Regions from separate parts of the Pseudomonas citronellolis genome, predicted to be linked through region 3. Evidence: predicted binding sites of a transcription regulator. Region 3 holds the regulator's gene; each other region holds the start of a gene.
The links. The regulator sigma-54, encoded in region 3, starts transcription at its own class of promoters, with help from an activator protein. The targets are predictions, from matches to a motif close to ANTGGCATNNANNTTGCTNT.
Positions count from the first base shown of each region.

Region 1: the regulator sigma-54 is predicted to act here: its motif matches at 6,291-6,310, upstream of glnA (glutamate--ammonia ligase).
Region 2: the regulator sigma-54 is predicted to act here: its motif matches at 4,431-4,450, upstream of flgB (flagellar basal body rod protein FlgB).

Region 1 is NZ_CP014158.1:6,546,143-6,555,880, reverse strand. Features, by position in the region: gene PcP3B5_RS28555 (DUF4124 domain-containing protein) at 1-327, opposite strand, end outside; gene PcP3B5_RS28550 (DUF4124 domain-containing protein) at 327-872, opposite strand; gene PcP3B5_RS28545 (bactofilin family protein) at 1,208-1,978, shown strand; gene PcP3B5_RS28540 (mechanosensitive ion channel domain-containing protein) at 1,994-4,219, opposite strand; gene glnA (glutamate--ammonia ligase) at 4,784-6,193, opposite strand; gene thiI (tRNA uracil 4-sulfurtransferase ThiI) at 6,526-8,031, shown strand; gene typA (translational GTPase TypA) at 8,162-9,738, shown strand, end outside.
Region 2 is NZ_CP014158.1:1,723,179-1,732,916, reverse strand. Features, by position in the region: gene flgG (flagellar basal-body rod protein FlgG) at 1-501, opposite strand, end outside; gene flgF (flagellar basal-body rod protein FlgF) at 548-1,291, opposite strand; gene flgE (flagellar hook protein FlgE) at 1,485-2,792, opposite strand; gene flgD (flagellar hook assembly protein FlgD) at 2,820-3,521, opposite strand; gene flgC (flagellar basal body rod protein FlgC) at 3,538-3,978, opposite strand; gene flgB (flagellar basal body rod protein FlgB) at 3,984-4,391, opposite strand; gene cheR (protein-glutamate O-methyltransferase CheR) at 5,097-5,903, opposite strand; gene PcP3B5_RS07860 (chemotaxis protein CheV) at 6,014-6,946, opposite strand; gene flgA (flagellar basal body P-ring formation chaperone FlgA) at 7,085-7,774, shown strand; gene flgM (flagellar biosynthesis anti-sigma factor FlgM) at 7,908-8,225, shown strand; gene PcP3B5_RS07845 (flagella synthesis protein FlgN) at 8,266-8,733, shown strand; gene PcP3B5_RS07840 (flagellar brake protein) at 8,824-9,573, shown strand; gene PcP3B5_RS07835 (MFS transporter) at 9,592-9,738, opposite strand, start outside.
Region 3 is NZ_CP014158.1:1,258,129-1,267,866, forward strand. Features, by position in the region: gene ptsN (PTS IIA-like nitrogen regulatory protein PtsN) at 1-358, opposite strand, end outside; gene hpf (ribosome hibernation-promoting factor, HPF/YfiA family) at 371-679, opposite strand; gene PcP3B5_RS05735 (RNA polymerase factor sigma-54) at 756-2,258, opposite strand; gene lptB (LPS export ABC transporter ATP-binding protein) at 2,472-3,197, opposite strand; gene lptA (lipopolysaccharide transport periplasmic protein LptA) at 3,197-3,733, opposite strand; gene lptC (LPS export ABC transporter periplasmic protein LptC) at 3,720-4,289, opposite strand; gene PcP3B5_RS05755 (KdsC family phosphatase) at 4,298-4,822, opposite strand; gene PcP3B5_RS05760 (KpsF/GutQ family sugar-phosphate isomerase) at 4,823-5,797, opposite strand; gene PcP3B5_RS05765 (ATP-binding cassette domain-containing protein) at 6,041-6,850, shown strand; gene mlaE (lipid asymmetry maintenance ABC transporter permease subunit MlaE) at 6,850-7,647, shown strand; gene mlaD (outer membrane lipid asymmetry maintenance protein MlaD) at 7,647-8,123, shown strand; gene PcP3B5_RS05780 (MlaC/ttg2D family ABC transporter substrate-binding protein) at 8,144-8,797, shown strand; gene PcP3B5_RS05785 (STAS domain-containing protein) at 8,794-9,105, shown strand; gene PcP3B5_RS05790 (BolA family protein) at 9,220-9,459, shown strand; gene murA (UDP-N-acetylglucosamine 1-carboxyvinyltransferase) at 9,481-9,738, shown strand, end outside.

The DNA.
Region 1 (9,738 bases), 1.7 Mb from region 3:
CCCGGGCAGCAGGTTGGGGTCGCTGGAGACGGTGACGATCAGCTCGCCGTTGTTGGCGCGGACGGTGGCGTCGGGCTCGGGCACCAGGATGCGCAGCACCTGGTATTGCGGCGGCTGCGGCGGCAGGGCCGAGGCGGCGGGCGCGTACAGCGGCGGGGGCATGTTCGGCATGCCGTTGGGCGGCGCCAGGTTCAGGCGCTGGGCGTTGCTGCGCCTGGGCTGGTCGGTGAAGACGCGGTTGCCGTCCTTGTCGATGTAGGTATAGACCTCGGCGCTGGCCTGGAACGCCGCCAGCAGGAGCAGGCCGAGCAGCAGGGCGCGTTTCATCAGTTGCCGCTCCTCGGCATGGGCCGGACGCGCGCGGGGCTGTTGGTGCTGATGCGCTGCAGGGTGAAGTTCACCGGCGCGCTGGACTGCAGCACACGGTCGCCCTGCACCACGTCCACCGAGAGGCTGTGGTCGCCGCGTTCGAGGTTGTTCAGGCTGAAGCGCGTGGAGCTGCTGGGCGCGCCGTAGGGCTGACCGTCCAGGCGCAGTTGCAGGCGGTCGCCCATGGCCAGTTGCGGCTGGATGGCCACCTCGATGTCGAAGTTGCCGTCGTTGGCGCGCAGGGCCTCCTCGTCGGGCAGCCCGGTGATGGCCAGGATGGCGTAGCGGGCCTGGCGCTGCTCGCCATCGCCGCTGCCCATGGGCGCGCCGGGCTGCTGGGCGCCCACGGTGTTGGTCGGCGGCAGTTCCACCGGCTTGGCGTCCACGCCGCTGGGCGGCTGGTTGGTGAATACCGTCTTGCCGTTGGCGTCGGTGTACTTGTAGATCTGCGCGCTGGCCGGCACGGCCAGGGCGAGCAGCAGGCAGAGGACTGGCACGCGCATGCGTGATCTCCCGGAAGACAATGGGCTAAGCCTTGCATCGGCGCCGACGGGTGGCAAGTGAAACGCCATCACGCCGCCGGGTTTGCGCGGGAGTTAACAGTGCGCAGCCGACGGAGTGCTGCTGCTTTTGTCGAACTTATTTGATATCTAGCGTGGTTTCGTTGTTGATCTCTGCGTTTTCTGACAAATGTCAAGGGTACTTCCCGGGGCATGGCTTGAGATAGGCGCACTGAATCGTACGCGCGCCCCTTCGCCGGGGCGCCCAGAGTGAACGCCATGTCCATCCCTTCGTCCCGCCGCCTGCGGGCCGGCCCCTTCAGCGGGAGGCGCCTAGCATGACCCTTCTGCTGCCGCTGTTCATCGCCCTGTTGCTGGTGGCCTTGCCGCGCCTGTTGCCGCTGCCCGTCGTCAGCACCGCCAGCGTGCCGGCCGGCGCCGCCGCGGCCACCTGGCACGCCTGCGAACTGCCCGAGCCGCCGTCGTTGCCGAAGCCGCAGGCCAGCACGGCGCCGAACAACCTGCTCTACCTGCCGCTGGGCCTGCACCCGGCCGATCGCTGCCTGCACGGGCCGCTGGTGGTGGAGGGGCTGGTGCGCATCCGCCCGCCGCTGCAGTTCTGGCGCATCTGCGCGGGCGAGATCCGCTTCGGCGACTGTTCGCGCACGCCGACCGGAATCGTCGCTGCCGGCAGCGGCCGGCGCCAGGTCGAGGAAGGCGAGTACCGCGTGGCCGCCGGCGGCTGCCAGGAAGGCGACCTGCTGGTGCGCGGCGACCTGTATCTCGGCCGCTATTCCCGCGTGCTCGGCTCGGTGCGGGTCGAGGGTGGCGTGTGGATGGACGAAGGCGCGGAAGTGGCCGGCGCCATCCTGGCCCGGGGTTCGGTGCGCGTCGGCCGCCGCTCGCGCGTCGCCGGGCCGCTGAGCGCCGGGCGCAGCGTCAGCCTGGGGCGCGATTGCGTGGTCGGCGCGCAGGGCTCGCCGACCAGCATCAACGCCGAGCGGGTGCGGATCAACGAGGGCTGCAAGGTCTATGGCCAGGTGACGGCCGAGAAGGGCGCCCAGGTCAATGCCCGGGCCGGCGCCGAGGCCCCGCGCAAGCCGGTCTGAACCGCGCCGGCGGCCTCAGATGCCGCCGTCGGCGGGCTCGGCGTGGTCCTGCGGGCCTTCCTCGCGTGGCTTGCGCATGCGTGAGAGCTGCACGTTCAGGCGCGGCATGGCCAGTTCCAGCCCGGCTTTGTCCAGCTTCTGGCGCAGGCGCAGGTTGAAGGCGCGCTGCACTTCCCACTGGCGGATCGGCGCGGTCTTGAAGCGGAAGCGCAGGATCGCCTGGCCATTGTCGAAGCTCTCGACGCCCTGCATTTCCAGCGGCGACCAGATCGCCCGGTTGATGCTGCGGTCGTTGCGCAGCTCGCCGGCCACGTCTTTCACCAGCGCCAGGGCGTCGTCGATCGGCATGCTCGCCGGCACCGGCCAGCGGAACATGGCGTAGCCGAACTGCCGCGAGTAGTTCTTGATGCTCTTGATCTCGCTGAACGGGATGGTGTGCACCACGCCGTCCAGGTCGCGCAGGCGCACGGTGCGGATGGTCAGGCCCTCGACCGTGCCCAGGTGGCCGCCGACGTCGACGTAGTCGTCGATCGACAGCGAGTCCTCGATGATGATGAACAGCCCGGTGATCAGGTCGGCCACCAGCGACTGCGCGCCGAAGCCGATGGCCAGGCCGATGACGCCGGCGCCGGCCAGCAGCGGCGTGACGTTCATGCCCATGTTGGCCAGCGCGACGATCAGCGCGATCACCGCGATGGTGATGAACAGCACGTTGCGGATCAGCGGCAGCATGGTCAGCGCGCGGGTGTTGGCGCGGTTCTTCCCGCCCAGGCCGAGGCTGTGCTGCACCGCGGTGTCGGTGAGAATCCAGATCAGCCAGGCCACCAGCAGGGTGCTGCCGAAGCTGATCAGCTTGAGGCTGATCTGCGAGCCGTCGCCCTCGGCGAAGCCGATCAGCGACATGCCCCAGACGCGCAGGCCCACTTCCAGGAACACCAGCAGCGTGGCCAGGTGCAGCAGGGTGTAGCCGAAGTTCTGCAGCTGCTCGATGTAGGGCGCGCTGCGCCGGCTGCTGCGTTGCGCCGAGCGCAGGTGGGCGCGGCGGATCAGGCCGTTGACGGTCATCGCCACCACCGCGATCAGCGCGCACAGCAGGGCCCGGCGCAGGGCGTAGCTGCTGTCGCCGGCGGTGACCACGGTGGCGAACAGCGAGATGCCCACCAGCAGCAGGACCGGCACGTACCACAGCGAGCCGACCAGCTCCACCAGCTCGTGCAGGCTGCGGCGCTTGAGGCGGCGCTCCAGCGGCTGGTTGCGGATCAGGTGGGCGATGGGCCGGCGGAACTGCAGGACGAACAGGGCGGTGAACAGCGCGGCGCAGATGTTCGCCAGCGAGCCCACGGTCAGCGCGGTGTTCTGCCCGAGGCTGTCGGTCACCCGCGGGTCGTGCATCACCTCGCCCAGGGCGGCCAGGCTGCCGATCAGCCACAGCGGGCGGAAGGCGCGGCGCCGCAGGATGTCCAGGGCGCGCGTGCGGTGCGGGCCGCCGAGCAGCGACAGGGAAATCACGCAGAGCGCGGAGAACAGCGTGCCGCACACCAGCACGTAGGCGATCACCATGGCCACCAGCTTGCCCAGGGAGCTGGGCAGCACCACGGAGAGGTACACGGTGATCAGGAAGGCCACCAGCCAGGGCCCCAGCTTGCGCAGGGCGAACAGCAGCAGGTCGCGGGTCTTGGGGTGCTGGGGCAGTTCGTCGGCCAGGCCGAAGCGCTCGCGCATGCGCCGCGCCAGCCAGCGCAGGCCCAGGGCCAGGCAGGCCCAGAGGAGGAGCACCAGGGAGAAGTCGAGGATCATCCCCGGCCATTCCTGCCAGGACGGCGTGCGCTCCTGCAGCTCCACGCCGGCCTGCTGGAACAGGCCGCTCCAGCGCAGCGTCGGGCTGTTGGCGCCTTCGAAGCGCTTCTCCAGGCTGCCCAGGGTGTCGCCGAGCAGGCCGAGCACGCCGCTCTGGTCCTCCGCGCCCTTCTTGGTGGCGTCGCGCAGCTGCTTGAGCTTCTTCAGCAGGTCGCTGCGCTGCTGGTCGTTCTCCAGGGTCTTGATCACCTGGTCCAGCGACTGCTGCAACTGGGCGTCGCTGACCTTGGCATCGCCACCGGTCACGCCGGGGATGCTGGGCAGCGCGGCGGACGCCGGCCCGGCGAGGAGCAGGCCCAGGCTGAGGCAGCACAGCAGCAGGAAGCGGCGAAGAAGATCGGTCACGAACGGGCACTCCGGAGCAGGCGAAACTCGGCACATCATACAGATGCCGGGGGCTGAGCCGAATTGGAGGGGAGATGCTCGCTTTGTAGGAGCGACTGCCTTGCGCCGAGGCGCTCTTCGTAGGATGGGTTGAGCTTGCGATACCCATGCTGCCGTGGTGATGGGTCGCTTCGCTCAACGCCATCCTACGAAAAGCCGTGCTTCCCTGGAACTGTAGGAGCGAGCTTGCTCGCGAAGGGGGCCAGGTGGGCTGGGTGTTTCGGTTTGACGCCGCTCCCTCTCCCCAGCCCTCTCCCTGAAGGGAGAGGGGGCTAGTCCGCGCCGAGAGGAGGAATGGTTTCAGTCGGACACCAACGGCGCTGCCGGCTGACTCAGGAATATCCAAGTACTCCAAACGGTCCCCTCTCCCTTCAGGGAGAGGGTTAGGGAGAGGGTGCTCTTGAGGATGCACACCGCCCCCAACGACAGGACACCGTTCGCGAGCAAGCTCGCTCCTACGAAAAGAAAAGCAGCAACCCTGCGCACGCCCAATAAAACACACCCAATAAAAAAGGCCTCCCGAAGGAGGCCTTAATGTTGCCGCTACTTATAGGTATTCGTGGATCAGACGCTGTAGTACAGGTCGTATTCCAGCGGGTGCACGAAGGTGCGCACCTTGATTTCTTCCTCGGACTTCAGCTCGATGTAGGCATCGATGAACTCGTCGGTGAACACGCCGCCCTTGGTCAGGAACGCGCGGCCCTTGTCGAGTTCTTCCAGCGCCTCTTTCAGGCTGCCGCAAACCTGCGGGATTTCCTTCGCCTCTTCCGGCGGCAGGTCGTACAGGTTCTTGTCGGCGGCATCGCCGGGGTGGATCTTGTTCTGGATGCCGTCCAGGCCGGCCATCAGCAGCGCGGCGAAGCACAGGTAGGGGTTGGCCGCCGGGTCCGGGAAGCGCGCTTCGATGCGGCGGGCTTTCGGGCTGGTGACGTAGGGGATACGGATCGAGGCGGAACGGTTGCGGGCCGAGTAGGCCAGCATGACCGGGGCTTCGAAGCCCGGGACCAGACGCTTGTAGGAGTTGGTCGACGGGTTGGTGAAGCCGTTCAGGGCCTTGCCGTGCTTGATGATGCCGCCGATGAAGTACAGGGCGGTGTCGGACAGGCCGGCATAGCCTTCGCCAGCGAAGGTGTTCTTGCCATCCTTGGAGATGGACATGTGCACGTGCATGCCCGAGCCGTTGTCGCCGTACAGCGGCTTCGGCATGAAGGTCACGGTCTTGCCGTAGGCGTCGGCGACGTTGTGCACGCAGTACTTCAGGGTCTGGACTTCGTCGGCCTTGGCCACCAGGGTGTTGAACTTCACACCGATTTCGTTCTGGCCGGCGGTGGCGACTTCGTGGTGGTGAACTTCGACCACCAGGCCCATTTCTTCCAGGGCGTTGCACATGGCGGTACGGATTTCGTGGTCGTGGTCGACCGGCGGTACCGGGAAGTAGCCGCCCTTCACGCCCGGACGGTGACCCTTGTTGCCCGACTCGATGTCGGCGTCGGTGTTCCAGGAAGCCTGCTCGGAGAAGATCTTGAACATCGAGCCGGAGATGTCGGACTTGAACTTCACTTCGTCGAAGATGAAGAACTCCGGCTCCGGGCCGACGAAGACGGTGTCGCCGATGCCGGTGGACTTCAGGTATTCCTCGGCGCGCTTGGCGATGTTGCGCGGGTCGCGCTCGTAGCCTTGCATGGTGCTCGGCTCGATGATGTCGCACACCAGGATCAGGGTCGGCTCTTCGGTGAACGGGTCCAGCACGGCGGTGCTGTCGTCCGGCAGCAGGATCATGTCGGAGGCTTCGATGCCTTTCCAGCCGGCGATGGAGGAGCCGTCGAACATCTTGCCGGCTTCGAAGAAGTCATCGTCCAGCGCGTCGCGGGCCGGCATGGTGACGTGCTGCTGCTTGCCTTTGGTATCGGTGAAGCGCAGGTCTACCCACTTCACGTCATGGTCTTTGATCAGTTGGTGCGACTTGTACGACATGCTGTCCTCCAGGAGGGATTAGAGCTGGGAGCTTTCTGTGCCCCAGTATCGGGTGATGCCGGCCGGAATACTCCGCCAGGGCAACCTGCCTCACAAGAGAGCAAGTAGCGTGCCAGTGCCCGATTTTGGACAGGGCCCCGCGCTACAGGGCTTTGCGCACGGTAGCTGGCGCGAATGACGGAATTGTTGCACCGATTTGGTGCTACACAATGGTGCGTGCGTCCATTTTGGTGCACCAAAAAGAATCTGCGCTCGACTGCTCAAGTCTTGAGCAATTTCAGGTATAATTCCGCCCCTTTTTTTCGTCCCTTCGGGCTCGTGCCTTTTCTCGCATGAAACTCATCGTCAAGGTCTTCCAGGAAATCACCATCAAGAGCCGGCCGGTGCGCAAGCGCTTCATCCGCCAGCTCGCGAAGAACATCCGCACCGTGCTGCGCGACCTGGACCCGGCGCTGCTGGTCGAGGGCGAGTGGGACAATCTTGAAGTGGAAACCCGGGTGACCGACGCCAAGGCCCTGCGCGAGATGATCGAGCGCCTGACCTGCGTGCCGGGCATCGGCCACTTCCTGGAAGTGCACGAATACCCGCTGGGTGACTTCGACGACATCCTCGAGAAGTGCAAGCAGCACTTCGGCCACCTGTTGCCGGGCAAGATCTTCTCCATGCGCTGCAAGCGCGCCGGCAAGCACGCCTTCACCTCCATGGACGTGGAACGCTACGTCGGCGGCGGCCTGCGCCAGCACTGCGGCGCGGCCGGGGTATCGCTGAAGAACCCGGAAGTGCAGGTACGCGTGGAAATCCGCCACGACCGCCTGTACGTCATCCACGCCCAGCACGAGGGCCTGGGCGGTTACCCGCTGGGCGCCCTGGAGCAGGTGCTGGTGCTGATGTCCGGCGGCTTCGACTCCACCGTGGCGGCCTACCAGATGATGCGCCGCGGGCTGATCAGCCACTTCGTGTTCTTCAACCTCGGCGGCCGCGCCCACGAGCTGGGCGTGATGGAAGTGGCCCACTACCTGTGGGAGAAGTTCGGCCGCTCGCAGCGCGTGCTGTTCGTCAGCGTGCCCTTCGAGGAAGTGGTCGGCGAGATTCTCACCAAGGTCGACGACAGCTACATGGGCGTGACCCTAAAGCGCATGATGCTGCGCGCCGCCAGCCGCGTGGCCGAGCGCCTGGAGCTGAACGCGCTGGTCACCGGCGAGTCGATCTCCCAGGTGTCCAGCCAGACGCTGCCGAACCTCTCGGTGATCGACCGGGTGACCGACACCCTGGTGCTGCGCCCGCTGATCGTCAGCCACAAGCAGGACATCATCGACACCGCGACCAGGATCGGCACCGCAGAGTTCGCCAAGCACATGCCCGAGTACTGCGGCGTGATCTCGGTGAACCCGACCACCCAGGCCAAGCCCTACCGCGTCGAGCACGAAGAGACCAAGTTCGACATGGCCGTGCTCGACCGCGCCCTGGAGCGCGCCACCCAGATGACCGTCGACCGCGTCATCGACGAGCTGGGCAAGGACCTGCCGGTTGAGATGGTCGACGAGGTGCTGCCCGGGCAGATCGTGGTCGACATCCGCCACCCCGACGCCCAGGAAGATGAACCCCTGGCGCTGGAAGGCATCGAAGTGCTGGCCATGCCGTTCTACGCGATCAACAGCAAGTTCAAGGAACTGGACCCCAACCGCCAGTACCTCCTGTATTGCGACAAGGGCGTGATGAGCCGCCTGCACGCCCATCACCTGGTCAACGAAGGGCACACCAATGTGCGGGTCTACAGGCCCGTTGGGCAGCTGCAAGCTGTAAGCGGCAAGCTGCAAGAGAAGAGCGGTCCCGCATGATCCTGTGCCGCATCAGTCGAAACGCAACCTGGCGCAGGCATCCTCCGGACGTCCGTACCTGAACGATATTTCCACCTGCTTGCCGCTTGTGGCTTGCAGCTTGAAGCTACTTTTTACCGAGACAGACACCGTGATCGAAAATCTCCGCAACATCGCCATCATCGCCCACGTCGACCATGGCAAGACCACCCTGGTGGACAAGCTGCTGAAGCTGTCCGGCACCCTCGACCGCAAAGAAGCGGAATCCGAGCGCGTGATGGACTCCAACGACCAGGAAAAGGAACGCGGCATCACCATCCTGGCGAAGAACACCGCGATCAAGTGGAACGGCTACAACATCAACATCGTCGACACCCCCGGCCACGCCGACTTCGGTGGCGAGGTGGAGCGCGTGATGAGCATGGTCGACTCCGTGCTGCTGGTGGTCGACGCCCAGGACGGCCCCATGCCGCAGACCCGCTTCGTGACCCAGAAGGCCTTCAAGGCCGGCCTGCGCCCGATCGTCGTGGTCAACAAGATCGACCGCCCCGGCGCGCGTCCGGACTGGGTCATCGACCAGATCTTCGACCTGTTCGACAACCTCGGCGCCACCGATGAGCAGCTCGACTTCCCGATCGTCTACGCCAGCGCCCTGAACGGCATCGCCGGCATGGACCACGAGAAGATGGACGACAACATGGACGCCCTGTTCCAGGCGATCATCGACCACGTCCCGGCCCCGGTGGTCGACGTCGACGGCCCGTTCCAGATGCAGATCTCGCAGCTGGACTACAACAGCTTCCTCGGCGTGATCGGCATCGGCCGCATCACCCGCGGCAAGGTCAAGTCCAACACCCCGGTGGTGGCGGTCAGCGACGACGGCAGCAAGCGCAACGGCCGCATCCTGAAGATCATGGGCCACTCCGGCCTGCAGCGCGTCGAAGTGCCGGAAGCCGAAGCCGGCGACATCGTCTGCGTCTCGGGCATGGAAGAACTGTTCATCTCCGACACCCTGTGCGACCCGCAGAACGTCGAGGCCCTGCCGCCGCTGACCGTCGACCAGCCGACCGTGAGCATGACCTTCCAGGTCAACGACTCGCCGTTCGCCGGCAAGGAAGGCAAGTTCGTCACCAGCCGCAACATCAAGGAGCGCCTGGAGAAGGAACTGCTGCACAACGTGGCCCTGCGCGTCGAGCAAGGCGACAGCCCGGAGAAATTCAAGGTCTCCGGCCGTGGCGAGCTGCACCTGTCGGTGCTGATCGAAACCATGCGCCGTGAAGGCTTCGAGATGGCCGTGGGCCGTCCGGAAGTGGTGATCATCGAGAACGAGGCCGGCGAGAAGCAGGAGCCCTACGAGAACGTCACCATCGACATCGAAGAGCAGCACCAGGGCTCGGTGATGGAACAGATGGGCCTGCGCAAGGGCGATCTGAGCAACATGATCCCCGACGGCAAGGGCCGCGTGCGCCTGGAATACACCATCCCGGCGCGCGGTCTGATCGGCTTCCGCAACAACTTCCTGACCCTGACCTCGGGCACCGGCATCCTGACCTCGACCTTCAGCCACTACGGCCCGATCAAGGCCGGCGAAGTCAGCAACCGCCAGAACGGCGTACTGGTCTCCATGGCCACCGGCACCGCGCTGACCTACTCGCTGGAAACCCTGCAGAGCCGCGGCAAGCTGTTCCTCGGCCCGGGCGACGAGATCTACGAAGGCCAGCTGGCCGG
Region 2 (9,738 bases), 470 kb from region 3:
CGGCTGCGAGTTGCCGGCCACGGTCACCGAGACGGTGCCGTCGTTGCCGACGGTGAAGGTCTGGGTTTCCGCCGGGACCACGATGGCCGGCTCCAGGGCGTTGCCGTTGGAGGTGACGATCTGACCGTCGGAGTTCAGGTGGAAGCTGCCGTCGCGGGTGTAGGCGACGGTGCCGTCCGGGGTCAGCACCTGGAAGAAGCCGCGGCCGTTGACCGCCATGTCCAGCGGGTTGTCGGTGGTCTGCAGGCTGCCGGCGGTGAAGTTCTTCTGGGTGCCGACGATGCGCACGCCGGTACCCAGCTGCAGGCCCGAGGGCAGCTGGCTGTCCTGGGTCGACTGGGCGCCGGGCTGGCGCTTGATCTGGTACAGCAGGTCCTGGAACTCGGCGCGGTCGCGCTTGAAGCCGGTGGTCGAGACGTTCGCCAGGTTGTTGGAAATGGTGGTCAGGTTCATGTCCTGGGCGGACAGGCCGGTCTTGCTGACCCACAGTGCCGGAAGCATATGTCTTCTCCTCGGGCGTCGGATTCATGACGCCTCGATCTGGTGATTAGCTAAATTGCAAAACCCGCGCCATGGCCTGGGAATCGTCCTCGGCGGTACGCATCATCTTCACGTGCAGCTCGAACTGGCGGGACAGCGCCAGGATCGAGGTCATCTCTTCCACCGCGTTGACGTTGCTCGCCTCGAGGAAACCGGACTGCACGGTGGCGTTGGCGTCGGGCTGCGGCGCCGGCTGGCCCTGCTTCATGCGGATCATGCCGTCGGTGCCCTTCTCCAGCTGCTTCGGGTCCGGGGTGACCAGCTTGATGCGGTCGACGGTGGCCAGCGCGTTGGGATTGTTGCCCTGGCCGCGGACGGTGATGGTGCCGTCCTCGCCGATCTCGATCTTCTCTTCCGGCGGAATGGCGATCGGCCCGCCATTGCCGAGCACCGGCAAACCGTCGCCGGTGCGCAGCTGGCCGAGGGCGTCGATTTCCAGGCTGCCGGTGCGCACGTAGGCTTCGCCGCCGTCCGGAGCCTGCACGGCGATCCAGGCGTCGCCCTTGGCGGCGACGTCCAGGTCACGCCCGGTTTCCTGCAGGGCGCCGGCGGTGAAGTCGGTGGCCGGGCGCTCGCTCATGGCGAACACGCGCGCCGGAAAGCTGTCGCCGAAGACCGGCATCGCCCGCGCCTGCTCGAAGTCGCGACGGAAACCGGTCGTGGAAATGTTCGCCAGGTTGTTGGCGTGAGCCTGCATGGCCTGCGTGTTCTGGCTCGCGCCGCTCATGGCGACATACAGCATTCTGTCCAAGGCATTCCTCCAGTGCCGGGTCGGATTCCCGGCGGTGCTGGAGGTGTCTCAGCAAGGGCTGTGCCAGAATTGAAAAATCAGCGCAAGCCGCTGATTCGAAAGGACGAATGAAAAAGAAAAGGCTCCCGAAGGAGCCTGAGGGGCCGTCAGGCGGCGAGGGGCTGCCGCCTGCGGCAAGAGCGCTTTGCCGCCATCAACGCAGGTTGATGATGGTGTCGGAGATGGTGCTTTCGGTCTGCACGGTCTTGGCGTTGGCCTGGTAGTTGCGCTGCGCGACTATCAGGTTGACCAGCTGCGCGGTGAGGTCGACGTTGGACTCCTCCAGCGAGCCGGAACCCACCGAGCCCAGGGTGCCGGAGGTCGGCGTGCCGATCACCGCCTCGCCCGAGGCCAGCGACTGTTTCCAGGCGGTGCTGCCGACCGGGGTCAGGCCCTGGGTGTTGGCGAAGTTGGCCAGCACCAGTTGGCCGATCACCTTGGACTGGCCGTTGGTGTAGGTGGCGTACATCTGCCCGTCCACGTCCACCGACAGGCCGGACATCTGGCCGGTGGCGTAGCCGTCCTGGGTGACCGCGGTGACCGCGAAGGCGGCGTTGGTCTGGGTGGTCTTGGTCAGGTCGAGGCTGATGCCGCCGGTGGCCCCGGCCGCGCCGTTGGCGCCCCAGGTCACCGGGTCGGTGGTGGAATCGGTGATCGCCGCCGGCACCCAGCCGGTGAGGGTCATGGTCTTGTCCGCATTGACGGTCATGCCGGTGGAGGTGACGCCGGTCAGCTGGCCGGCGCTGTTGAAGCTCAGCTGGCTGGTCAGCGGCGTGGTGCTGGTCGGGTCGGTCGGCGAGCGGCCATCCACCAGGGTGTGCATGGTCCAGTTGTTGCTGCTGTCCTTGACGAAGTAGTTCGTCATGGTGTGCGAGTTGCCCTGGGAGTCGTAGATGTCCACCGAGGTCGACCAGTTGTAGCTGTCGGAATCGGCCGGGTCGAAGGTGGCGTTGGTCGGCGTGGTGGCCGCCGAGTTCAGGCTCAGCGTCGAGGTGATCTTCGAGGTCGGGCTCGGCGGCTGGTTGGCGGTGTCCACCTTCAGGTCGGTGATCACGCCGTTGACGACCGAGCCGTTGCCGTTGACGCCATAGCCCTGCAGGCGGTTGCCGGAGCCGTCGACGATGTAGCCGTTGGCATCGGTGTTGAAGGAGCCGTTGCGGGTGTACAGGCGGCTGCCGTTGTCGCTGACCATGAAGAAGCCGTTGCCGCTGATGGCCAGGTCCAGGCTGCGGCCGGTGGAGGTCAGGTTGCCCTGGGTAAACTGCTGCGAGACCGACTGGGTGATCACGCCGCTGCCCACGGCATTGCGCCCGGTGCCGAGCATCGAAGCGGCGTACAGGTCGGCGAACTCGGTGCGCGAGGACTTGAAGCCGGTGGTCCCGACGTTGGCGATGTTGTTGCCGGTCACGTTCAGGTCCGTGCTAGCGGCGTTCAAACCACTCAGGGCGGTATTGAAAGACATGGTCAGCTCCCGTGCCGAAGGACGGCGTTATTTTCCGATGGTCTGAATGCTGGAGGCGGAGACACTGCCGATGCCAGCGAGATTGAGGGTCATTTCCCCGCCGCTCTGGCCCAGCGTGACGCTGTTGACCGTGGCCGGCAGGTAGGTGGTCAGGGCGGTGCTGGTGCCGTCCAGCGAGGCCGTGGCCTTGATGGTGTAGGTGCCGGAGGCCACCTGCTCGCCGCTGTCGTCCTTGCCGTCCCAGGTGAAGTCGATGTTGCCGCTCTTCTGGCTGCCCATGTCGATGGTGCGCACCAGCTCGCCGTCGTCGTCATAGATTTTCAGGGTCACGCCATCGCCGTTGGACGGCATCACCAGCGAGCCCTGCACGCCGGCGCTGGGGTCGTCGACCTGGACCTTGCTGGAGTTGACGATCACCGAGCGGCCGACCAGGGACGAGGCCTGCAGCGCCTGGGACGACTGGAACGAGGAATAGAAGTTGCCCAGGGTGGTATCCAGGTTCTCCATGCTCTCCAGGCTGCTGAACTGGGCGAGCTGGGAGACGAACTGGGTATTGTCCTGCGGGTCCAGCGGGTTCTGGTTGTTCAGTTGGGTGACCAGCAGTTGCAGGAACGAATCCTTGCCCAGCGCACTGGTGCCGGTTTCCGAGGTGGAAGACGAGGAACTCGACCCGGCGTTCAGCGACGAGAGGATCGAGTTCGAAGTGCTACTGGTGTTGTCGATGCTCATGGGGCGTCCTCTGCGCTTACTGACCCAGGGTCAGGACCTTCTGCATCATCTGCTTGGCGGTGTTCATCATTTCCGCGTTGCTCTGGAAGGAGCGGCTGGCGGACATCATGTCGGCCATCTCCTCCACCACGTTGACGTTGGGGTAGTACACGTAGCCGTTGGCGTCGGCGGCCGGATGGTTCGGCTCGTAGCGCGGCACCAGCGGGCTCTGGTCCTCGACCACGCCCAGCACCTGCACGCCGGTGCCGGCCTGGTCGGTGTCCTGGAACAGCGAGCCCTGGCCGCTCTGCGCCTGCTGGAACATGGCGGAGAACACCGGGTGGCGGGCGCGGTAGGTCTGGTCGATGCTCGAGGACACGCTCTCGGCGTTGGCGATGTTCGAGGCGGTGGTGTTCAGACGGGTGGTCTGGGCACTCATGCCGCTACCGGCGATGTTGAAGACACTGGCAAGGGACATGGCTATCACTCTCCGCGCAGGGCGCCCATCAGGCCTTTGAACTTGCTGTTGAGGAAGGTGAAGCTGGCCTGGAACTGCACGGCGTTCTGCGCGTAGTTGGCCTGCTCGACCTGCTCGTCGACGGTGTTCTGGTCGATGGAGGGATTGGTCGGGATGCGGTATTTCAGCGAGTCGTCGCCCATGGCCACGCCGTCGGCCTCGATGTGCCGGGCGTTGGTGACGGCGGTGCTGAAGGTGCCGCTCTTGGCCTTGTCGGCCTGGGCCGCGAGCACCGAAGCGAAGTCCAGGTCGCGCGCCTTGTAGTTGGGGGTGTCGGCGTTGGCCAGGTTGTTGGCCAGCACTTCAGCACGCTGCGAGCGGAAGCTGAGCGCTTGTGCGTGGATGCCGAGGGCGGAGTCGAAGCTGATGCTCATGGTCACGAACCTGTTTGCCGGTGTGGGCTTGCCAGCACTTCAGCAAGGTGCGTGCCAAAACGTTAAGTCCTTATTAATCAATGAATTGCCGATGATCCGCGAGCGGCAAAGGGCGGCAAACCGCGGCAAGCGGCAAGGCCTTACCGCCCGGCGGCAATGCGTTCTGCCCATTCGAAGGGGTTACCCTCACCCCGGCCCTCTCCCGCAAGCGGGAGAGGGGGCTGCCCGAGCCACCGGGGCGTCCGGTGTGGGCGGTGAGTCCAATCGCGGACAAGGTCCGCTCCTACGCGCCCGTGCTTCCCTGGAACCGTAGGATGGGTTGAGCCTGCGAAACCCATGCGGTGGTGGCGATGGGTATCGCTTCGCTCAACCCATCCTACGGGGCGTGGTGTTTGCCGGAAGCGTAGGAGCAACTGTCTTGCCGGCCGCGCCGAGACGCTTTTCGTAGGATGGGTTGAGCCTTGGCGAAACCCATGCGGTTGCGGTGATGGGTATCGCTTCGCTCAACACCATCCTACGAAAGCCATGCTCGCTCATGCGGTAGGAGGACCTTGTCCGCGATTGGACTCACCGCACACGCCGAAACGCCCCTTCAATCCATCCTACGAAAAGCCCCCAGGCACAGCCGGCAAGACGGCGAACGGCTCGTGCGGATAGGCGAAGGGCGCCCCAGGGGCGCCCTTCTGTGATCGGCATAATGCCCGGCTACTTGGCCTTGTAGATGATCCCCGGGTTGCACTGGACCATCTGGTAATGCTCCGGCAGCCCGTTGAGCGCCTCGGAGGCGCCGAGGAACAGGTAGCCGCCGGGCTTGAGCGCCGCGTGCATGCGCAGCAGGATGTCGCGCTTGACCTCGGCGGAGAAGTAGATGAGCACGTTGCGGCAGAAGATCAGGTCGAACTTGCCGAGGGTGGCGTAGCTCTCCAGCAGGTTCAGCGCGCGGAACTCGACGCGGCCCTTGATCGCCGGCTTCACCGCCCAGCGCCCCGGCCCCTTGGTGTCGAAGTAGCGCTGCAGGCGCTCCTGGGACAGCCCGCGGCCGATGGCCAGGCTGTCGTACTCGCCGGCCTTCGCCGCGTTGAGCATGGAACCGGAGAGGTCGGTGGCGACGATCTGCACGCCGGCCTTGAGCTGGCCGAGGTTGGTCTTCTCGAACTCGTCGATGGTCATCGACAGCGAATAGGGCTCCTGCCCCGAGGAGCAGGCCGCCGACCAGATGCGCAGGCGCTGGCCCGGGTTGGCCTTGATCAGCTCGGCGAGGATGCGGTTCTTCAGCACCTCGAAGGGGTAGGTGTCGCGAAACCAGAGGGTCTCGTTGGTGGTCATGGCATCCACCACCTGCTCGCGCAGCTGGCTGCGGACCTGGATCTTCTGCACCAGCTCGCCCAGGCTCCTGATGCCCTGCTGCTCCATCAGCTTGTTCAGGCGGCTGGCGACCAGGTACTGCTTGTTGGCACCCAGGACGATGCCGCAGGCCTTTTCCAGGAAGTCCCGGAACAGCTCGAATTCCATGTTGGTCGATGTCACCGATCACGCCTCTTTCCAGTTGGCCGGGCGCCGATCCCGACGCCAGGCGGCCGGGGTCGCCCCCGGCCGTTGCAGACTACCCCGAAGTGCCCTCCTCAGCGTGCGTCCGCCGCCTTGATGCGCTCGACGACACGCGCCGCCAGATCATCGGGCCGGAACTTGGCGAGGAAGTCGTTGGCGCCGACCTTCCGCACCATCGCCTGGTTGAACACCCCGGACAGCGAAGTATGCAGGAGAATGTGCAGGTCCTGCAGCCGCGGATCGTGGCGAATCTCCGCGGTCAGGGTGTAGCCGTCCATTTCCGGCATCTCGATGTCGGAGATCACCATCAGCAATTCCTGGCCCGGATTGCCACCGGCGGCCAGCATCTGTTGAAGGTAGTCCAGCGCCTGGCGTCCGTCATTGAGCGCGAGCACTTCCACGCCCACGGTCTCCAGGCAGCGGATCAGTTGCTTGCGCGCCACCGAGGAGTCGTCCACCACCAGCACCCGCTTGGTCACCGCCTGGGCCTGGGTGTCGGCGTCGATCACGCCCTCGGAGATGTCCTCGCTGGTGGGCGCGACCTCGGCGAGGATCTTCTCCACGTCGATGATCTCCACCAGTTGCTTGTCCACCCGCGTCACCGCCGTCAGGTAGTGGTCGCGGCCGGTGCCCTTGGGTGGCGGATGGATCTCCTCCCAGTTCATGTTGACGATGCGTTCCACCGAATGCACCAGGAAGCCCTGCACCTTGGTGTTGTACTCGGTGATGATCACGAAGCTGTTGTCGATCTCGCGCAGGCCGCGACGGCCGGTGGCCATCGACAGGTCGAGGATCGGAATGGTGCCGCCACGGATGTTCGCCACCCCGCGCACCACCGGACTGGACTTGGGCATCACGGTCAGGCGCGGGCACTGCAGTACCTCCTTCACCTTGAACACGTTGATGCCGTACAACTGGCTGCCATCCAGCCGGAACAGCAGCAGTTCGAGACGATTCTGCCCAACCAGCTGCGTTCGCTGGTTGACCGAATCCATGACTCCGGCCATTGCGCCCCCTTCGTATCCGCCGTGCCGCCCAGGGCGGCAATCGGCACGAGCCTTGCTTGAAGTCGTGGCATGAAACTGCCAACGACGTTTTTCCGACGGTCCCGAGCCCATGCCCTGTCACTCTGCGGAGTGCTCGGCATGCTGGGCGCGTTCGCCCCGGGTCCGACCTGGGCCGACGACTTCACCGCGCCCGAGATTCTTATCGGCGCCACCCAGGGCTTTCTTGAGTTCAAGGTGGAAGATTATCTGCAACGCAGCGGCATCGAGGCACGCTACGAGATAGAAGTGGCGCGCATCGACCCGCGCCTGCGCCTGGCGGCCTGCGACAAGGACCTGACGCAATCCCTGGAAAGCCCCGCGCAGCCCGTGGGGCGCGTCTCGGTGCTGGTGCGCTGCGAAGGCTCCTCGCCCTGGTCGGTATACGTGCCGGCCCAGGTCAAGCTGTTCCGCCAGGTAGTGGTGACCACCCAGCCGCTCAAGCGCGACCACGTGCTGGAGCCGGGCGACATCAGCCTGATGGAGCGCGACATCGGCCTGCTCAGCCAGGGCTACCTGACCGACCCGCAGCAGGCCGTGGGGCAGAAGCTCAAGCGACCGACGGTCAGCGACCAGATCCTCGCCCCGGTCTTCCTCGAACAGGCCGCGGCGGTGCGCAAGGGCGACCAGGTGGTGATCCGCGCGCAAACCGGCGCGGTCAACGTGGTGATGCCCGGCGAGGCCATGGCCGACGGGGTGCCCGGCGAGCAGATTCGCGTGCGCAATCTGCGTTCGCAGCGCATCATCAAGGCCCGGGTGGTGGAGCCAGGCGCGGTGCAGGTCACGCTCTAGCGGCGGAAGTCTGGCGCTGGCGCGCCAGCCTTCACTAAACTGTGCGAAGGCGCACGAAAAACCGCCCTAAAGTTTTACGGATGTCAGCCGAAACCTACAGGCAAGCGTCCTAAACCCGCAGAGGTTCACTACCATGGTCATCGACTTCAACCGGCTGAACAATGCCAGCGCGCCGGTCTCCACCGGCAGCACCGGCAAGCCCCAGGCCGGCCGCAGCGAAGCCGCCGGCAGCGAAAGCGCCGGCAGCGCGTCGGCCACTGGCAGCGGTGAGTCCGTGCAACTGAGCAGCACCGCCCAGCAATTGCAGAAAGCCAGCGACCAGCTGAAAGACCAACCCGTCGTCGACTCGGAAAAGGTCGCGCGGCTGAAGCAGGCCATCGCCGATGGCAGCTACCAGGTCGACAGCCAGAAAGTCGCCGGCAAACTGCTCGACTTCGAATCCCAGCGCTGAGCGCGGGGTTCCCCAAGGACGCCCTGAACGCCGAGCCGCCATGCCAAACGCCAGCCTGCTCCATCTGATCACCGAGGATATCGGCGCCGCCGAGGCTCTTCTGCAGCTGATCGAGGACGAATTCCACGCCCTCGACGCGCGTGACCTGGAGCGCCTGCAGGGCCTGCTCGACAGCAAGCTGCCGCTGCTCCAGCAGCTGGAGCGCAATGGCCGCCAGCGCAGCGAGACGCTGCGCCAGGCCGGCGTCAGCAGCGACCGCGCAGGCCTCGCCGCGCTGACCGCGCAGGGCAAGGTGGAGCCGGGCACCGTGGAACTCAGCGAGCGCCTGGCGGCGCTGCTGGAACAATGCCAGCAGGCCAACCTGCGCAACGGCCGCATCATCCGCAACAACCAGCACGCCACCGGCCGCCTGCTGGATATCCTCCGCGGCCAGGACACCCCCAGCCTCTACGATCGCCGTGGCGGCGCGACCCAGGGCAGCCGCCAGCGTCCTCTCAGCCAGGCCTGAGCCCTGGCGTCCGGCAGGGCGATGCGGCAGAATGCCATCGCCTTGCAAAAGAAAATTCCCACAATAAATACATCTGGAGATCGTAGGACAGTGGCAAGCCCGTTCGCCGAGGAAAATGGCCCGCAACCGCCGAAAACGCTCAAGGCGGCCGTGGAGATCCAGGCCAACCTGCGAATCCTGATGGATAGCCATGACCCGCTGGTGATCAGCTTCGCCGAGCGCAACCAGCGCTTCCAGAGCTTCGTCGTCGCGGTGGACCGCGAACGCAACCGGGTAGCCCTGGACGAACTGATCCCCAATGACGGCGAGCGTTTCCTGCAGAATGGCGAGAACTTCCGCATCGAAGCCTTCCACGAAGGCGTGCGGATCGCCTGGGAATGCCAGCAGGCCGCGCAGTTCAGCGAACTCGACGGCGCCCGCTGCTACTGGCTGCCGATGCCCGCCGAGATGCTCTACCACCAGCGCCGCAACGCCTACCGCGCGCCTCTCAAGCAGACCCAGCCGGTCGCCGTGGAACTGGCCGGCGACAAGCTCAAGGCCGCGCTGAGCGGCAACCTGCTGGACATCTCCGCCACCGGCTGCAAGGTGCGCTTCGCCGGCGACGTGCATGAGCGCCTGCAACCCGGCCAGCTCTACGAGCGCTTCACCGCCCGCCTGCCGTTCGGCGCCATCACCGTGGAAGTGGAACTGCGCCACGTGCACTTCGACGAGAAGGTCAACACCAGCTTCGCCGGCCTGCGCTTCAACCGCCTGAGCGGCCTGGAGCAGCGCCACATCGAGCGCTTCGTCTACCAGCTGCAGCGCGAAGCGCGGCGCTTCGAGAAGGACGAGCTGTTCTAGCACCCGCCCTTCCCCGCCCTACCCCGGCCGGCTTTCCTCTTCCGCCTCGGGCACGCCGGCTGCCTCCGGCACCGCGGGCGCTGGCGCCGGGGTGGTCTTCATCTGTTCTTCCACCGTTTCGTCGGCCACCCGCGGGTCGAGCGCCGCCGACAGCGGCGAGCTGGC
Region 3 (9,738 bases):
GGCGCAGCAGCTCCAGGTGCTCCTCGGTGGCGGCTTCGGGTACCAGCAGGACGAACACCAGGTCGACCGGGGCGCCGTCGAGGGCGTCGAAGTCCACCGGCGCATCGAGGTGAAGAATGGCGCTGATCGGCGCCTTGCAGCCGGTCAGGCGGCAGTGGGGAATGGCGATGCCATTGCCGAAGCCGGTGGAGCCTAGGCGTTCGCGGGCCACCAGGCTTTCGAAGATGTCTTGCGCGTCGAGGCCGGGAAGGTCTTTCACGACCAGGTTGGCGATCTGTTCGAGTACGCGCTTCTTGCTGCCGCCCGGCACGTTCACCAGGGAACGGCCGGGGGACAGGATCTGCTCAAGTCGGATCATAGGGGAGGGGGGTTAGCGGACTCCAACGCCCTGTTGGCGTTCGAGGTACTTTTCCTTGTGTTTGATCAGTTGTCGATCGAGTTTGTCGGTCAGCAGGTCGATGGCGGCGTACATGTCTTCGTGTTCTGCGCAGGCCACGACTTCGCCACCGGAAATGTGCAGCGTGGCTTCGATACGCTGTTTCAGCTTTTCGACCTCCATGATGACCTGAACATTGGTGATCTTGTCGAAGTGGCGCTCCAGTCGGCCGAGTTTCTCGACCACGTAGTCGCGCAGGGCGTCGGTCACATCCAGTTGATGGCCACTGATGTTGACTTGCATACCGCTTTCTCCTTATTGCCCGTGTATAAGTGGCAGGTTATGGGGCCTGCCGCCGGAACACCTTGGCTTGGGTCAATCAGACCAGTCGCTTGCGCTCGCTCGATGGAGCTATTCCGAGAGATTCCCGGTACTTGGCGACTGTCCGACGTGCCACTTGAATGCCCTGTGCCTCCAGTAAACCAGCGATCTTGCTGTCGCTCAACGGCTTTTTCGGACTTTCTGCCGCGACCAGTTTCTTGATGATCGCGCGGATCGCCGTGGACGAGCATTCGCCGCCCTCGGAAGTGCTCACATGGCTGGAGAAGAAGTACTTCAGCTCGAAGATGCCACGCGGCGTGTGCATGAATTTCTGCGTGGTGACCCGCGAGATGGTCGACTCGTGCATGCCCACCGCCTCGGCGATGTCGTGCAGGACCAGCGGCTTCATGGCTTCCTCGCCGTACTCGAGGAAACCGCGCTGGTGCTCGACGATCTGCGTCGCCACCTTCATCAGCGTCTCGTTGCGGCTCTGCAGGCTCTTGATGAACCAGCGGGCTTCCTGCAACTGGTTGCGCATGAAGGTGTTGTCGGCGCTGGAGTCGGCGCGGCGCACCAGGCCGGCATACTGCGAGTTGACACGCAGGCGCGGCACCGCTTCCTGGTTCAGCTCCACCAGCCAGCGCTCGTTGTGCTTGCGCACTATCACGTCCGGCACCACGTACTCGGCCTCGCCGGACTCGATCTGAGAACCCGGGCGCGGGTGCAGCGACTGGATCAGCTCGATGGTTTCGCGCAGCTCGTCTTCCTTGAGCTTCATGCGCCGCATCAGCTGGGTGTAGTCGCGGCTGCCGAGCAGGTCGAGGTGGTCGGCGACCAGGCGCAGGGCCTCGCTCAGCAGGTGGGTGTTGGCGGGCATCTGGCGCAGCTGCAGCAGCAGGCATTCGCGCAGGTTGCGCGCGCCGACGCCGGCCGGCTCCATCTGCTGGATGCGCCGCAGCACCACTTCCACCTCGTCCATCTCGATGCCCAGCTCGGGGTCGAGGGAGGTGAGGATGTCCTCCAGGGATTCTTCCAGGTAGCCGTCGTTGTTGATGCCGTCGATGATGCTCAGGGCCACCAGGCGGTCGCTGTCGGACATGGGGCAGAGGTTCAGCTGCCACAGCAGGTGGCTCTGCAGGCTCTCGCCGGCGGAGGTGCGGGCGGTGAAGTCCCACTCGTCGTCGTCGTTGCTGGGCAGGCTGCTGGCGCTGGTCTGGTAGACGTCTTCCCAGGCGGTATCCACCGGGAGTTCGTTGGGGATGCGCTCGGCCCACTGGTCTTCGTCCAGGCTGTCGGCGCTGGGCGTGGTGGTTTCCTGGAAGCTTTCGCTCTGCGAGTTGACGTTGGTATTGGTGGGGGTTTCCGCGCCCTCGGCGTAGGGGTCGCTACCGTCGAAGTCTTCGCCTTCTTCCTGGCGCTCGAGCATCGGGTTGGATTCCAGCGCCTCCTGAATCTCCTGTTGCAGATCCAGGGTGGAGAGTTGGAGCAGTCGGATGGCCTGTTGCAGCTGCGGAGTCATCGTCAGCTGCTGGCCCATCTTGAGGACGAGCGATGGTTTCATGGCTGGAACTTGGCACCTTGTCCGCGGGCGTGTAGCGCACCCAATCCACGACTACGGGCGCCTGGACCCAAATTCCCGGACGCCGCTAGGAAGCAAATTATATGCCTGAATTCTCAGACTTTGCCTAGGGCGTTTACGCATAAATCTGTTGTCGGTCGGTCGGGCCGACGTGAGGAGGGCGTCCGCCCCGGCGCGCGGCCGGGGCGAGGGGGCTCAGAGGCGGAACTCGTGGCCCAGGTAGACTTCCTTGACCAGTTCGTTGGCCAGGATAGCCGCGGAATCGCCTTCGGCGATCAACTGGCCGTCGTTGACGATGTAGGCCGTCTCGCAGATGTCCAGGGTCTCGCGCACGTTGTGGTCGGTGATGAGCACGCCGATGCCCTTGGCCTTGAGGTGGTGGATGATCTGCTTGATGTCGCCCACCGAGATCGGGTCGACGCCGGCGAAGGGTTCGTCGAGGAGGATGAACTTCGGCGAGCTGGCCAGGGCGCGGGCGATCTCCACGCGGCGGCGCTCGCCGCCGGACAGGCTCATGCCGAGGTTGTCGCGGATGTGGTGGATGTGGAACTCCTCCAGCAGGCCTTCCAGGGCCTCCTTGCGGCCGTTGCGATCGAGGTCGGCGCGGGTCTCGAGGATGGCGCCGATGTTGTCCGCCACCGACAGCTTGCGGAAGATCGAGGCTTCCTGCGGCAGGTAGCCGATGCCGGCGCGGGCGCGGCCGTGCATGGGCAGGTTGGTGACGTCCTGCTCGTCGATGCGGACCACGCCCTGGTCGGCGCGGACCAGGCCGACGATCATGTAGAAGCAGGTGGTCTTGCCGGCGCCGTTGGGGCCGAGCAGGCCGACGATCTGCCCGCTGTCGATGCTCATGCTGACATCGCGGACGACCTGGCGGCCCTTGTAGCTCTTGGCGAGGTGCTGTGCGGTGAGCGTGGCCATTACTGGGCTTGATCCTGCTTCTTCTTGGGCTGGATGACCATGTCGATGCGCGGGCGCGGGGTGGTCACCTGGGTGCCGGTGGCGCGGCCGGCGTTGACGATCTGCCGTTCGGTGTCGTAGACGACCTTCTCGCCTTCGAAGGTGTTGCCTTCCTGGATCACCTTGGCCTGGTCGATCAGGATCACCCGGTTCTGGGTGACGAAGTACTGGATGGTCAGGCCGTAGGCCTTGGTGATTTCCTTGTCCGGCGCCGGCTTCTGCTCGAAATAGGCGGGCTTGCCGACCGAGGTGACCACCTCGATCTCGCCGTCCTTGTTCTGCTTGAGGGTGACGGTGTTGCCGGTCAGCTTCATGCTGCCCTGGGTCACCACCACGTCGCCGCGGTACACGGCGACGCCCTGCTTGTCGTCCAGTTCGGCGCTGTCGGCCTGCACGCGGATCGGCTGCTCGCGATCCGTCGGCAGCGCCCAGCCAGCGCTGCTGCCCAGGGCGGCGACGAGGCCGAGGAAAAGGGGGAAGGTTTTAACGAACCTCATGCTGACCTCTTACGTTGGACAGCAGGGTCATCCGGCTGTCTTTCAGATACGCTTTCATGCCTACCGCCGTGGTCACCCCTTGGGGCTCGGTGATCTTAACGGGTTGACTGGTCTCGGCATAATCCTTGTCCGGGAACACCGTCATGCGCGTGGTGGTGAGCAGCAGGGTGCGGTTCTGCGCGTCGGTGCGCTGGACCCGGACGTTGTCGATCAGTTCGACCTGCTTGCCTTCCGGGCCCACCTCGGCGCGCACGCTCTGCACGTGCCACGGCTGCGGCTCGCCCTCGCGGAAGAAGAACAGGTCCGGCGTGGTGACGTTGGTGACGTCGGTGGCTTTCATGTGCTCCAGGCGATCGGCGGTCATCTCGTAGGCCAGGCTGCCGTCCTCGCGGTACTGCAGGCTGTGGGCATTTGCCGCGTAGAAGTCGATGGCGTCGTTGCTCGGCGCGACCTGGCGCTCGTTGAAGTCCAGGCGCACGTTCCAGTAGTAGCCCAGTGCGACCAGCAGGACCGCGATCAGGGCGAGGAGGAGCTTCTGGCGAAGGGTCTTCGGCATGTCTGGCTCTACAGGTAGGCGCTTTGCGCCGCCTCGAGGTTGCCCTGGGCGCGCAGGATGAGTTCGCAGAATTCACGGGCCGCGCCTTCGCCGCCGCGCGCCTGGGTCACGCCGTGGGCGTGCTGGCGAACGAAGGCGTCGGCGCTGGCCACCGCCATGCCCAGGCCGACCCGGCGGATGACCGGAAGGTCCGGCAGGTCGTCGCCCAGGTAGGCGACCTGTTCATAGCCTAGCCCGAGTTCGGCGAGCAGTTGGTCGAGGACCGCCAGCTTGTCCTCGCGGCCCTGGAACAGGTGCTCGATGCCCAGGTTCTGCGCGCGGCGCTCGACCACGGCGCTCTTGCGGCCGCTGATGATGGCGGTGCGCACGCCCGAGGCGATGAGCATCTTGATGCCGTGGCCGTCGAGGGTGTTGAAGGTCTTGAACTCGCCGCCGTCGGGCAGGAAGTAGAGCTTGCCGTCGGTCAGCACGCCATCCACGTCGAACACCGCCAGGCGCACGCCACTGGCGCGTTGCAGCAGGTCTGCGGTCATTCAGATGACTCCGGCGCGGGTCAGGTCGTGGACGTGCAGGACGCCGACCGGGTGGTCGTCGCCGTCGACCACCACCAGGACGTTGATCTTGTGGTCGTCCATGATCTTCAGGGCTTCGGCGGCGAGCATGTCCGGGCGCACGGTCTTGCCGTGCACGGTCATCACCTGGTCGATGGTGGCCGTGCGCACGTCCACGCCCTTGTCCAGGGTGCGGCGCAGGTCGCCGTCGGTGAACACGCCGGCCAGGCGGCCGTCTTCGCCGAGGACGATGGTCATGCCAAGGCCCTTGCGCGTCATTTCCAGCAGGGCGCCGCTGAGCGAAGTGCCGGGGGAGACCTGCGGCAGTTCTTCACCCACGTGCATGATGTTTTCCACTTTCAGCAACAATCTCCGGCCCAGGGCGCCGCCTGGATGGGAGAAGGCGAAGTCCTCGGCGGTGAAGCCGCGGGCTTCCAGCAGGGCCACGGCGAGGGCGTCGCCGAGCACCAGGGAGACGGTGGTAGAGGAGGTCGGCGCCAGGTTCAGCGAGCAGGCCTCGTGTTCGACGCTGGCGTCCAGGTTCACCGCGGCGGCCTTGGCCAGCGGCGACTCGGGGTTGCCGGTCATGCTCACCAGGGTGATGCCCAGGCGGGCGATCAGCGGCAGCAGGGTGATGATCTCGGCGGTGGAGCCGGAGTTGGACAGCGCCAGGACCACGTCGTCCCTGGTGATCATGCCCATGTCGCCGTGGCTGGCCTCGGCCGGGTGCACGAAGAACGCCGGGGTGCCGGTGCTGGCCAGGGTGGCGGCGATCTTGCGGGCGATGTGCCCGGACTTGCCCATGCCGACCACCACCACGCGGCCGGTGCAGCCGAGCAGCAGTTCGCAGGCCCTGGAGAAATCGGCCCCGATGCGTGGCAGCAGGGCATCCACCGCATCGCGCTCGAGGCCGATGGTGCGTTGTGCCGACTGGATGAAATCGTGATTCTGGCTCATGTTCCGATCGCGTGGGGCGAAGTGAAGGGCGAGATTATAACGGTAAAGCGGTCCGGGCTTCACCCTGCCGATACCGGATCTTGCACAGGGAAAGCTGAATCCGAGCTGAATCGCCGGCGGCGGGCCTTGGGCCGCCGTGCGCGCCAATGCTATAGTTCGCCGCCGTTCGGCCTGTCTTGCGTTACCGTGTTCCGACGGTTCGACGGGGCATTGCAGGGACAGGGCCGTCATGCAAGGAGTTCTATGAGCACCGATGAAAAATACGCTGTCGAGCTGAAGGGGGTCACCTTCAAGCGCGGTACCCGCGCCATCTTCGACAACGTGGATATCCGTATTCCGCGCGGCAAGGTCACCGGCATCATGGGGCCGTCGGGTTGCGGCAAGACCACCTTGCTGCGCCTGATCGCCGCACAGCTGCGCCCGGTCAAGGGCGACGTCCTGGTCAACGGGCAGAACCTGCCGAAGCTGGCCCGCGCCGACCTGTTCGACCTGCGCAAGCAGTTCGGCGTGCTGTTCCAGAGCGGCGCGCTGTTCACCGACCTGGACGTGTTCGAGAACGTCGCCTTCCCGCTGCGGGTGCACACCGACCTGCCCGAGGAGATGATCCGCGACATCGTCCTGATGAAGCTGCAGGCCGTGGGCCTGCGCGGGGCGCTGGAGCTGATGCCGGACGAGCTGTCCGGCGGCATGAAGCGCCGCGTGGCGCTGGCCCGGGCGATCGCCCTGGACCCGCAGATCCTCATGTACGACGAACCCTTCGTCGGCCAGGACCCGATCGCCATGGGCGTGCTGGTGCGGCTGATCCGCCTGCTCAACGATGCTCTGGGCATCACCAGCATCGTGGTCTCCCACGACCTGGCGGAAACCGCCAGCATCGCCGACTACATCTATATCGTCGGCGACGGCAAGGTGCTGGGGCAGGGCACGCCGGCGGAGCTCAAGGAGCTCGACGATCCGCGCGTGCGCCAGTTCATGAAGGGGATTCCGGATGGTCCGGTGCCCTTCCACTATCCCGCGCGCGACTATCGCGCCGACCTGCTGGGGGAACGCTGATGCGCAAGACTTCACTGCTCGAGCGGATTCGCCTGCTCGGGCGGTCGGGCCTCGACGTGCTCGAGGCGCTCGGCCGTTCCACGCTGTTCCTCGGCCACGCCATGCTCGGCCGCCGGGTGCCCGGCGGCATGGGCCAATTGCTGGTCAAGCAGCTGTACTCGGTGGGCGTGCTGTCGCTGGCGATCATCGTGGTTTCAGGCGTCTTCATCGGCATGGTGCTGGCCCTGCAGGGCTACAACATCCTCAAGGACTATGGTTCGGAGCAGGCGGTGGGGCAGATGGTGGCCCTGACCCTGCTGCGCGAACTGGGCCCGGTGGTGACCGGCCTGCTGTTCGCCGGCCGCGCGGGCTCCGCGCTGACCGCCGAGATCGGCAACATGAAATCCACCGAGCAGCTCTCCAGCCTGGAGATGATCGGCGTCGACCCGCTGCGCTACGTGATCGCGCCGCGCCTGTGGGCCGGCTTCATTTCGATGCCGCTGCTGGCGGCGATCTTCAGCGTGGTCGGCATCTGGGGCGGCGCCGCCGTCGCCGTCGACTGGCTGGGCGTATACGAGGGTTCCTTCTGGTCGAACATGCAGAACAGCGTGCAATTCGGCGAGGATGTGCTCAATGGCGTGATCAAGAGCGTGGTGTTCGCCTTCGTGGTGACCTGGATCGCCGTGTTCCAGGGCTATGACTGCGAGCCGACCTCCGAAGGGATCAGCCGCGCAACGACTCGAACCGTGGTCTATGCCTCCCTGGCGGTACTGGGGCTGGACTTCATACTGACCGCTTTGATGTTTGGAGACTTCTGATGCAAACCCGCACCCTGGAAATCGGTGTAGGCCTGTTTCTTCTCGGCGGCCTGCTGGCCCTGCTGCTGCTGGCGCTGCGTGTCAGCGGCCTGACCATCGGGCATTCCAATGACACCTACCAGCTGTATGCCTACTTCGACAACGTCGCCGGCGTGACCGTGCGCGGCAAGGTGACCATGGCCGGCGTGACCATCGGCAAGGTAGTCGCCGTGGACCTGGACCACGACAGCTACCGTGGCCGGGTGACCATGGAAATCAACAAGAGCGTCAACAACCTGCCGGACGACTCCACCGCGTCTATCCTCACCGCAGGCCTGCTGGGCGAGAAATACATCGGCATCAGCGTCGGCGGCGACGACAAGATGCTCACGGACGGCGGCGTCATCCACGACACCCAGTCCGCGCTGGTGCTGGAGGACCTGATCGGCAAGTTCCTGTTGAACTCGGTCAACAAAGAAGAGCCCAAGAAGCAATGACGATGATGAGGATGAACGCCATGCTGACTCTCCTGCGCCGCGGCCTGCTGGTCCTGCTCGCAGCACTGCCGCTGATCGCCAACGCCGCGCCCAATGCGCAGCAGGTGGTGCAGCAGACCGTCGACAACCTGCTGTCCGACCTCAAGGCCAACAAGCCGGCCTACCGCGCCGATCCCAAGCAGCTCTACGCCGCCCTGGACCGCATCCTCGGCCCGGTGGTGGACTCCGAGGGCATCGCCAGGGGCGTGATGACCGTCAAGTATTCGCGCCAGGCCTCCCCGGAGCAGATCAAGCGCTTCGAGACGGTGTTCAAGAATAGCCTGATGCAGTTCTACGGCAACGCCCTGCTCGAGTACGACAACCAGGACATCCGCGTGCTGCCGTCCACCGGCAAGCAGGACCCGGAGCGCTCCAGCGTGAACATGGAGATCCGTGACAGCAAGGGCACCGTCTATCCGGTGCAGTACACCATGGTCAACCAGTCGGGGACCTGGCGCCTGCGCAACGTGATCATCAACGGCATCAACATCGGCAAGCTGTTCCGCGACCAGTTCGCCGACTCCATGCAGAAGAACGGCAACGACCTGGAGAAGACCATCGCCGGTTGGGACCAGGTGGTCGCCCATGCCAAGGATGCCGCCAAGGGCAACCCGGACGAGGGTGGCGCGCAATGACCAGCGCCGCCAGCATCAGCGAGGGCGCGGCCGGCGAGCTGCGCCTGGCCGGGGTGCTCGACTACCGCAGCGGCACGCAGCTGCGCGAGCAGGGCAAGGCCCTGATCGCCGCGAGCGGCGCCCAGCAGCTGGTGGTGGATTGTTCGGCGGTGGAGAAGTCCAGCAGCGTCGGCCTGTCGCTGCTGCTGGCCTTCCTGCGCGATGCGCAGCAGGCGGGCAAGAGCCTGCAGGTCCGCGGCTTGCCGAAAGACATGCAAGACATCGCCAAGGTCAGCGACCTCGACGGCATCCTGCCGCTGCAGGGCTGATCGGGGCGCTCGAAAGGCCCTCCGTCCGCGACTTCCCCTGGCGGGGTTCGCAGGCGGGGGGCTTTTTTGTATCATTGCCGGCCCGCGCGCGTTGAGCGCCGATCGAGGTCGAGCATGCAGGCGATTGAAGTCAAGAACATCCTGGAAGCCAAGCTCCCGGGTACCCAGGTCGAAGTGGAAGGCGAAGGCTGCAACTTCCAGCTGAACCTGATCAGTGACGAACTGGCCGGTCTGAGCCCGGTGAAACGTCAGCAGCAGATCTACGCGCACCTTAACGAATGGATCGCCAGTGGCGCCATCCATGCCGTGACCATGAAATTCTTCAGCCGCGCCGCCTGGGCCGAGCGTTCCTGAGCCGCCGGGGATATACCTGCTATGGACAAACTGATCATTACCGGCGGTTCCCGTCTCGACGGCGAAATCCGCATCTCCGGCGCCAAGAACTCCGCGCTGCCGATCCTTGCCGCCACCCTGCTGGCGGATACTCCGGTCACCGTGTGCAACCTGCCGCACCTGCACGACATCACCACCATGATCGAGCTGTTCGGTCGCATGGGCGTGCAGCCGGTGATCAACGAGAAGCTCAACGTCGAAGTCGACGCCAACAGCATCAGGACTCTGGTCGCGCCCTAT